2 regions of the Paenibacillus sp. F411 genome follow, and region 1 is predicted to be linked to the other one. Evidence: riboswitches for the same ligand, from Rfam matches in the RefSeq annotation. Region 1 holds a riboswitch; the other holds the start of a gene.
The links. A riboswitch is a leader RNA that binds a small molecule or an ion and turns the genes downstream of it on or off. The one in region 1 is predicted to bind S-adenosylmethionine.
Positions count from the first base shown of each region.

Region 2: another riboswitch for S-adenosylmethionine. It lies ahead of metA (homoserine O-acetyltransferase MetA); the one in region 1 lies ahead of JJQ72_RS07815 (methionine ABC transporter ATP-binding protein).

Region 1 covers NZ_JAGFIP010000005.1:192,108-197,227, reverse strand. Annotated here, with positions in the region: gene JJQ72_RS07825 (COX15/CtaA family protein) at 1-604, shown strand, start outside; gene JJQ72_RS07820 (Cthe_2314 family HEPN domain-containing protein) at 850-1,569, shown strand; SAM riboswitch class I at 1,688-1,832, shown strand; gene JJQ72_RS07815 (methionine ABC transporter ATP-binding protein) at 1,949-2,968, shown strand; gene JJQ72_RS07810 (methionine ABC transporter permease) at 2,968-3,636, shown strand; gene JJQ72_RS07805 (MetQ/NlpA family ABC transporter substrate-binding protein) at 3,686-4,531, shown strand; gene JJQ72_RS07800 (type III polyketide synthase) at 4,753-5,120, shown strand, end outside.
Region 2 covers NZ_JAGFIP010000004.1:94,336-99,455, reverse strand. Annotated here, with positions in the region: gene JJQ72_RS05965 (aminotransferase class I/II-fold pyridoxal phosphate-dependent enzyme) at 1-371, opposite strand, end outside; gene JJQ72_RS05960 (PLP-dependent transferase) at 368-1,552, opposite strand; gene metA (homoserine O-acetyltransferase MetA) at 1,597-2,514, opposite strand; SAM riboswitch class I at 2,607-2,738, opposite strand; gene corA (magnesium/cobalt transporter CorA) at 3,172-4,107, shown strand; gene JJQ72_RS05945 (HRDC domain-containing protein) at 4,497-5,120, opposite strand, start outside.

The sequences.
Region 1 (5,120 bases):
GCATTTCGGGTTTTCTCTCATTGCGTTCGCAAGCTCGGTGATGCTGGCCTTGGCTATGCGGCGGCTGGAGCATGAAGGTGATACGAAAGATTCCGAGCCATTGCCGCAGGTCAGCAAGAGGTTTCGGAATCTGGTATGGGCAACTGCAGTGTACTCCTACGTGGTAGTGTACATAGGGGCATTTGTAAGCCATACGGAATCCAGGGAAGGCTGCTCCGGGTGGCCGCTGTGTAACGGAGAGCTTATCCCGGAGCTTTCAGGCGGCGTTGGCATTGCCTTTATGCACCGCGTAGCGGCGGCATTGCTGCTGCTGACCATTGCAGTGATGGCGCATTTCGCTTTTTGGCGTCACCGCAATAATAAAGAAATTCAAATGCTGGGCGTTGCGGCCTTAGTGCTGTGCCTGCTGCAGGTGCTGAGCGGCGGAGTGCTGATGTCTACGATGCAGAATGAGGAGCTGTACATTTTTGCCGCTTTGGGTCATACCTTGCTCATCTCAGCGCTCTTCGGGGTTCTGGCCTACCTTAGTGTCCGGGTGTGGCAGCTGAGCCGGTCACGTCCTGCCCAGAAGGCAGATCAACAGCTTGCAACGGCAGCCTCATAAGATGTAGAACACATGCACGGTACCCAATAATCAATACGACAAGTCCTCGAGCTCCTCGGGGGCTTGCTTGTTCACCTTACGAATGAACAGGGACCCCTTAAGGACATTTTAAAGGTGGGGCTCCATATCCTCTCTGCAGTGGTTTAGTTCCTCCAGAGATCTGTTTATATTTAATAAAACATCGCTCGATACGCCAGCTGCCGCGTCTTATATGAACTTGAACTTGAACGTAGGGAGGTTACGCCATGCTTCGAATACTGCTTGGGGAGGAGCCTAGACTTAATCACGGGCTCATGGAAGATGCGATAGAAACCATGGTAACAACCACACAGCTTCTGCAGAAGGAAATTGACAAGAACCAAGACCCCACGCATGATTTCCGCAAGCTGGAGATTTGGACGCGCGGCTTGATTGTGTCCCTGGATGAGCTGGAGCAAAGCTGCTTTGCAGCAGGACATTTTCGTAAATCGGTCAAGGCAGGATATGTCGATGAGCTGTCCATTCAGGAGCAGGGAGAGTACGGCCGTTACGTTTACTTTTACAAAAATGCATTTATCCGGGTCTTCTCCATTCTCGACAAGCTCGGAACCGTGCTGAATGACCTTTATGATCTCAATACGTCTAAGGTTAAGGCGCATTTCAGTTATTTTACGGTGCTGCGGCAGTTTAAATATTTGAAAACCCATGAGGATTTATCCCGAGAGCTGGAAGCCATCAAGGACAGCTATCGCAATCCGATGTCCGTGCTTCGCAAACGCCGTAACGCCGAGGTGCACTACATGAATTCGGAGATGCAGGATGATCTGTGGCAGCGCCATAAGGGTCTCAACGACAAGGTGGAGCTGGAGGATCTGGATCAGCATCTGGATGATCTGAAACAGGGGCTGGATATGGTGTGCAAGACACTGGCTGCGTCCTATCACTACACCAATAAGCTCTGGTCTGAAAGAGGAATGAAGGCGTAAAGCGGGTTTAAATTTCCTTAAAATTCCTTTTGACTTTAGAATGAAAACGGCATATACTAACTATTGCATTCATGAATAGTTTCTGAAAACGATCAAATTATAATTTCATATCGATGTTTTCTTATCGAGAGAGGCGGAGGGACAGGCCCGATGAAGCCCGGCAACCGACTTCTGAGTCACGGTCAGCATACCGCGGGAATCAGAGGTGTCATGGTGCTAATTCCTTCAAGACTGAGCGACAGCGCAGTCTTGGCAGATGAGACAAGGCATCTTTCTTTCGTTAGCGAAGAGAGCCCTTTTTTGATTCTGCATCTGAGGAATCCATAGGGCTCTCTTTTTTTTTGGTTAAAATGAAGTGAAGGGAAGGAGTGTACAGCCTGTGATTGAGCTGAAGCAGCTTACGAAGCATTACGGTAAACCGGGTGCGTTGACAACCGCTTTGTCAGGCCTCGATTTATCTATACAGAAAGGCGAGATTTTTGGAGTGATCGGGCATTCCGGAGCTGGGAAAAGCACCTTGATTCGCTGCGTGAATCTGCTGGAGCGTCCGACCTCGGGAGAGGTCTGGGTGGGCGGTGTCGAATTAACAGCTCTCGGCAAAAAACAGCTGCAGGAGGAGCGCCGCCGTATCGGAATGATCTTTCAGCATTTCAATCTGCTCTCCTCAGCGACGGTGTATGACAATATTGCGTTTCCGCTTCGGCTGATCAAGACGCCCAAGGCGGAAATTGAACGGAAGGTCAGTGAGCTGCTGACGCTTGTCGGTCTGGAGGCGCATCGCAATAAATATCCCGCACAGCTGTCCGGGGGACAGAAGCAGAGGGTTGGCATCGCCCGAGCACTGGCCAGTGATCCTGAGGTGCTGCTATGTGACGAGGCCACTTCGGCACTGGATCCGCAGACGACGGATTCCATCCTGAAGCTGCTGCTGGACATCAACGAGCGCTTTCAGCTCACGATTGTTCTCATTACTCATGAAATGCATGTTATTCAAAGCATCTGTGACCGGGTTGCTGTCATTCATCAGGGCGGGATTGTGGAGCAGGGGCCGGTCACGGAAGTGTTTCTTCGACCTAAGCACGAGGTTACCCGTGATTTTATCCGGGAGGATCAAGGATTTATTCCGGAGGCGCTGTACGAGCAGGGAGCTTCTTCTCAAGGGTCCCACAGCCAGACAGTCAAAATTACGTTTCTGGGGCCAAAAACCTACGAGTCCACTCTATCCCAGACCGTGAAAGAAACCGGCGTCGCTTTTGCAATCCTGCAGGGCAAGATTTCAACGATCAAGGCAACCCCTTATGGCCAGCTGATCGTTCGATTTGAAGGCCAGCCGGAGGCGGTAGCTGCCACGATTGCGGCACTTCAGGCAGAAGGACTTGATGTGGAGGTGGCAGGCTGATGCTCGGATTGGATTTTACCCTGGTGGATTGGGAAGAAGTACTGACAGCCACGCTGGACACCCTGCGAATGCTTCTGGCTTCCTCCGTGTTCGCGGTGCTGATCGGCCTGCCGATCGGTGTGATGCTGTACATGTGGTCAAGATCCTCGTCAGGATGGGCGAGAGCAGGATACAGTGTTCTCTCCTTCGTAGTCAATATTTTGCGCTCCGTGCCATTCATTATCCTGATCGTGGCCTTGATTCCGATTACGAAAGTCATTGTTGGTCAATCCTATGGGGTGCTCGGAACCATTCCCCCGTTGGTGATCGGGGCAGCGCCTTTCTTTGCAAGGCTTGTAGAAACCGCACTGAGCGAGGTGGATAAAGGCGTTATTGAGGCCGCTCAGGCAATGGGCTCCTCAACCAAGCAGGTTGTGCTGAGAGTGCTGCTTCCGGAGGCCAGGCCAGGCCTGATCGCGGCGGTGACCATTACGATCGTGACTCTGGTGTCCTATACCGCCATGTCCGGTCTTGTCGGCGGCGGCGGGCTGGGGGATCTCGCGATCAAATACGGCTATAACCGCTATGAAACCGAAGTGATGCTCGTAGCGGTTGTGCTGATGATTCTGCTGGTACAGCTGCTGCAGATGGCAGGCGACCGAATCGTCCGGCATTACACCCGGAAGTAGGCATAAGCAGAAAAAAGTGAAATTTATAAATATTGGAGGATATAACGAGATGAAAAAATGGAATGTAATGATCTTGGCCCTGGCTATGCTTCTGGTGCTTGCGGCTTGCGGGACAGACACTGAAAAAGAAAGCACCGGCTCGGATGCCGGAGCTAAAGACGGAGCAGCAAGTGAAACCGTCACTCTGCGTGTAGGGGCATCGCCACAGCCTCACTCGCAAATTCTGGAGCACGTCAAGCCGGTGCTGGAGCAAGAAGGCATTCAGCTTGAAATTATCGAATTCACGGATTATGTCCAGCCTAACCAGCAGACCGACCAGAAAGAAATCGATGCCAACTTCTTTCAGCACAAGCCGTATCTGGATGGCGAAATCGAGCAGCGCGGCTTCGATCTCGCTCCAGTTACTGCGGTGCATGTGGAGCCGATGGGAGCTTACTCCAATCAGGTAGAGTCTTTGGACGATCTGAAGGACGGTGCAGTCATTGCCATTCCAAACGATCCTTCAAACGGAGGACGTGCCCTGCTTCTGCTGGCCAAGCATGGTGTTATTCAGCTGGAGGATGACAGCAATCTGGCTGTAACCGCCAAGGATATTACCGGCAACCCGAAAAACCTGGAGTTTAAAGAGGTCGATGCAGCGATGCTGCCCCGGATGCTCGACGAGATGGATGCAGCAGTCATTAATACGAACTATGCGCTGGAAGCGGGCTTGAATCCGCTGGAGGATGCGCTGGTCATCGAGGACAAGGATAACCCTTATGCCAACCTGCTTGTTGCCCGCTCGGACAACAAGGATTCCGAAGCGATTCAGAAGCTGGCAGAGGCACTGACCTCGGCAGAGATGAAGACTTTTATCGAAGAGCAGTTCAAAGGATCTATTATCCCGGCATTCTAAAACGGCAAAAGCCAGATGTCGATCCAACAAATTCATGGAAATGAGCATACAGCGGCCCGGAAACTTTCCGGAGTCGCTGTATTTTTTATAGTGGGTGAGATTCCTTTTAAGTGGTTCAGGGTAAATAGGTTCAATAACGGCATAATAAAGTCATTAGGCTTATCGTTGGCGAGAAGCTTGTTTACGGTAACGACGAATTCATATTTCAGGAGGTCATTTTCATGAACCCTAATCCTCAAACAAATCCACAGCAAGCCTCAATCCTGGGATTCGGTACAGCGCTGCCGGCTCATCAGGTTCCTCAGCCTGACATCACCAATCTGCTAACTTCCCATCTGCAGGACAAGCCGGATCTGGCGCGCTTTGCAAGAAGGATTTTTAACTCCTGCGGAGTGGATACCCGATATACAGTAGAGCCGAGCTATACAGGAGCTGCGGAGGACTGCAAGTATCTTCCTACCGGAGATGCCAGCGGCATACCGACCACAGAAGAACGGATGGATACATATAAAAGAGAAGCGCCTCCGCTCGCTCTTGAAGCTGCCCAGAAAGCGCTGAAGGATGCAGGTACGCATCCGGAATCCATTAC
Region 2 (5,120 bases), on a different contig from region 1:
AGCAGCCGGTATGTGCCTCCATATACATCCTCTGTGACGATCACATGATCACCGGAGGAGAGCAGCATCAAGGTGCTTGAAATGGCAGCCATGCCTGATGCGTATGCGAAGCCGCAAGCGCCTCTTTCCAGCTGAGCAATGTAATCCTCCAGCACTTGGCGGGTTGGATTGCCGGAACGACTGTAATCATGGAGCGGCGGGCTGTGGATATCATGATGGTGAAAGGTCGAGGCCTGATACAGCGGAACACTTGACGCTCCAGTGGCCTCGTCGATTTCCTGCCCGAAATGCAGAAGCCGGGTTTCAAATTTCAGCTCGTTGGGGCCGGCTGCGTTCCGATGCCCTTCCCGGTTACAATGCTCCCCGCTCATGACCGCGTTCCTCCTTCAACCTCAGCCGCCGCTTTGGCAAGCGCCTGGCCCAGATCCTGAATAAGGTCCTGCTCATGCTCAATCCCGACCGAGAAGCGCAGCAGGCGTTCATCAACACCGACCGCCTCACGGATTTCAAGAGGAATATCGGCATGGGTCTGCACCGCAGGATACGTCATAAGAGACTCTACGCCCCCCAAACTTTCGGCAAAGGCAATCAAAGAAATATGGCGGAGAATTGGCTCTACATAGCGCGCATCCTTCACCTTAAAGGACAGAATGCCTGTATTTCCGCTGGACTGCCTGCATTGAATGTCATAGCCAGGGTGATCCGGCAGGCCGGGATAGAACACCTGCTCCACAGCCTCATGGCTGCTGAGGAAGTTGGCTACAGCCAGCGCATTCTGCTCATGGCGCTCCATCCGCAGCGCAAGGGTCTTCATGCCACGCATCAGCTGGTACGAATCGGACGGACTTAGCACGGCGCCGATGGAATTGTGAAGAAAGGCCATTTTGTCCGACAGCTCTTTACCTTTCGTTACGATCAGACCCGCCAGCACATCATTATGTCCGCCCAGATATTTCGTCGCACTGTGCACAACGACATCTGCCCCCAGCTCGATCGGGCGCTGAAAGAACGGTGTCAGCAGCGTATTGTCAACGATGGACAGCAGGCCGTGCCGGTGCGCCCAATGGCTGACGGCTTGAATATCAGTAATCATCATAAGCGGATTCGTCGGTGTCTCGATAAACACCGCCTTCGTGCTCGGCTTCCGGCAGCTTTCCAGTGCGTCCAGGTCGTTGGTATCCACGTAGCTTGCGCTGACGCCAAAACGGGACAGGATCGCCTCCAGTAGCCGATAAGTCCCGCCGTAAAGGTCCAGCGAGACGATTAGATGGTCCCCCTGGCTAAACAGGGCAAACACCGTTTGCAGGGCAGCCATACCGGAGCTGCAGGCGAAGCCGGCATCGCCGGACTCAAGTCCTGCACAAGCCTCCTCCAGCACCTGCCGGGTCGGATTTTTGGTGCGGATGTAATCAAAGCCCGTGCTCTGGCCAAGCCTTGGATGGCGGAACGCCGTAGCCTGGTATATTGGAAAATTGATCGCGCCGGTAACCGGCTCCTCCACCGACCCAATCTGTGCCAGGCGGCTTTCTATGTTCAACTGGTTTTTGTCCACGCTTGGTATACTCCTCTCCAGATACCTATCCTTGACATGATATTTTAGTTTTGCGGACCGATGTCATACGGCGTCGCTTGATAGACATAGTAATTCAGCCAGTTCGAGAACAATAAGTTGGCATGGGCCCGCCAGATTGCCGGCGGCTTGCGCGAAGGATCATCTGAAGGATAATAATGCTTCGGAAGCTCGACCTCCTGGCCCTTGGCGGCATCTCGTTCATATTCCCACCGCAGCGTATCCGCGTCATATTCGGAATGACCGGTAACGAAGATCTGGCGGCCATCGCGGGAAGACACAAGATAAATGCCCGCCTCCTCGGACTCGGACAGAATTTGAAGATCCCCGTGCTGCTCAATATCCTCCCGGCGCACCTCCGTATGGCGGGAATGCGGAGCATGAAACATCTCGTCAAAGCCGCGCAGCAAAGGCACCGTGGGGTCACTGGTCGTATGCGGGAACACCCCGAAGCATTTGTCAGGCAGTGTGTACTTCGGCACGTCATAGTGATAGTACAGTCCCGCCTGGGAAGCCCAGCAAATATGGAGCGTCGAGGTCACATTATCCTTGGTCCACTCCATAATCTCCCTCAGCTCATCCCAATAATTCACGTCCTCAAAATCCAGCTGCTCCACCGGAGCACCTGTAATAATCATTCCGTCGAACCGGCGGTGCTTCACTTCCTCGAAGGTTTTGTAGAACGCCTCCAAATGCTCTGCCGACGTGTTCTTGGATGTATGTGAGCTCGGATGCAGCAGTACGACATCGACCTGCAGCGGGGAGTTCCCGATCAGGCGCAGCAGCTGGGTTTCCGTCGTTTCCTTGTTCGGCATCAGATTCAGGATTGCAATCCGCAGCGGACGGATATCCTGTTGAAAGGCATGACTCTCATCCATAGTGAAAACATTCTCCCCTGCAAGCACTTCCTTAGCTGGCAGGGTATCCGGAATTTTAATGGGCATAAAGTGTTCCTCCTTCTTGGATTCCATCAAAAAAATGACCCTTCTCTATAACTGAGAAAGGTCATATGTACGTAAACGTAGATTATGATTCTCTCTCATCTGTCAGGGTGCCGTAAATGCCTGTCCCGGCATTCACTTCATCCTGCAAGAATTAGCACCGTGCGATATTGCTGCCGGTTGCCGGGTTTCATCGGGCTAGTCCCTCCACCTGCTCTTGATAAGATTGACAACGATATGAAATTTTAATAATGACTGACACGAATCACTTCTGACATTACTTTAAAACATTCTTTTTTTCCCGTCAAGACGGTTTAAGGCGCATTTTGAAGAACCTGTTTCTCTTTTCCTTCATACGGTGAGATGAGGGCCTTGAATGCGCGGAATTCAGCCTTGAAAGGTCCCTAACCCGGCGTTATACTAGACGAGTGCTAATCGTTTGCAGGGAAAGAGGTGACATAAAAATGGACGGTGACCCGGGCCAGAGGCTTGTACTCCGTGACATACAATCGCATAGGAGACCCATCAGCTTCCCGGCCTGCGGCGACGTTATTTTTATGGTGATTACATAAATATAATGAACCCATTCAGGCTGGCTGCTGATACCTGTGCCTTATTCAACGACCGTATCCACGTGTTCTGTGAAAAGGAGGATATCAGATGAAGATCCGACTGGTAAACGCCGGCGTTTTTACTTCGGTGGATGACCTTGAAACGACCCTCACTCCGCCAGCCGAGGGCTTCTACTGGATAGATGCGGATCTGGAGGATCTGGCTGCGCTTCAGCCCTTATTCTCTCTGCATGATTTGGCGGTAGAGGACTGTTTGACGGAAGAGGAGCAGCGTCCCAAGATTGAAATTTATGAAAGCCATTATTTTATCGTTGTGAACAGCATCCGATTTGATGATGAAGAGATCTTTCTGCGGGCGCTGAATATTTTTCTCGGACGGCATTTTATTATTACAGTGACCCGCCAGAAGATTCATGAGCTCCGTGCCATCAAGCCTCTGCTGTGGGAAGAGGAAGTGAACTCCCCGGACCGGTTCCTGTATGTTCTGATCGATCTCGTCACCGATAATTACTTCACGGTGGGCGACCGGATCGAGGTGCGGATCGAGCAGCTGGAAGAGGATATTCTAATGCATACCAAGAAGTCGCATCTCAACGAGATTGTCGGGCTGCGCAGTGAAATTCTGTGGCTGAAGCGTGTTCTCGGGCCGCAGAGGGATGTGATCCATACCTTAAATAAGAAGGATCTGCGATTGATTGACGATCAGCTTCAAAAGTATTTCAGCGACACGTACGAGAATGCGGTCAAGATCTCGGAAATCTTCGAAACGTACCGCGATTTGATGGGCAACCTGCGGGAGGCCTACCAGTCCAGTATCGCGATCCGCGCTAACGAAACGATGAGCATTTTTACCGTAATCACGACCATCTTTATGCCGCTGACTGTCATTACCGGCATCTATGGCATGAATTTTGATTTCATGCCGGAGCTGCACTGGAAATATTCATATTTCATTGTACTGGCGGTCATGGTTGCCGTGGGCTTCGGAATGTATTATTTGTTCCGCAAAAAAGAATGGCTTTAGTTACAAGAGAGGCTGTCCCAAAAGATCCAGGGTCTTGCGGAGGCTACTGAAAAAGTCCTGACTGAATCGAAGAAGGTACTGCACCCGAAATAATTAAGGGAGCAATACCTTTTTTTGTTGTAAAATAAGGTTCACGCAAAAGATGGTGTATCCGCCAACGAAGGCGTGGTCGCTGCAGGAAGAGGGGCTTCCGATCGCTGTTGTCCCCAGAAAACAGGTAACACAAAGAAACCGCTCTTTGGCAGAATGGAAGTGTCTAACAACCATCTAATAAGGAGCGGCTTCATTTGTACAAATCTTTATTTTTTGCTTCATATTTCCTTCAATTGAGCTGCCTCGTTAAACAAGATTTACTTTTGGGACAGCCTCTTTCAAATGAAGCGCTCTGCCTACACGGCCCGCCGGCCATGTGACTCCGCTTCCCGCCGGTACCGGATTCGTATGAGCCGCAGCCGTTCGTACAGCTGCTCCTGGGACAGCCCTTCTCTCTCCTCTTCCCCGTAAACACGCTGCAAAATCGGCTTTAAAAAGGTGTCCCCAAGCTCCTCCAGCGCCTTCCATACATGGTCCTGCTCCTCTTCCGGCATGACGGCAAGCTCGGCAGAGATCAACGGCTCCGTATTATATCCTGCCTTCTCCAGCGCTTCCACAGCCTCAATGACCGCGCGCCGGGACATTCCGGTGACCTCGCTCAGTGCCTCCATATTCAGGCTCCGCGCAATGCCTTCCAGCAGCTGCCGGTTGGTCCGATATTTCTCCAGCTCCAGCTTGTATTTCTGCTCCTTCTGCGTATATAACCAGGACATGAACTCATCCTCCTCCAGAGCAGCCTCAACCCAGTTTAAGGGAAAGCCATGCACCCTCTCCACACGGGATGTCATTTCAAGCCAATCCTCCCCGTGCTCCTGCGCCTTGGTGCTGCCGATGCCCGGCAGCTGCAGCAGCTCCTCCTGCGTCTTCGGAATGAAGGCGCTGATCATTCGCAGCACCCGGTTACTCGCGATGAAGTAGGG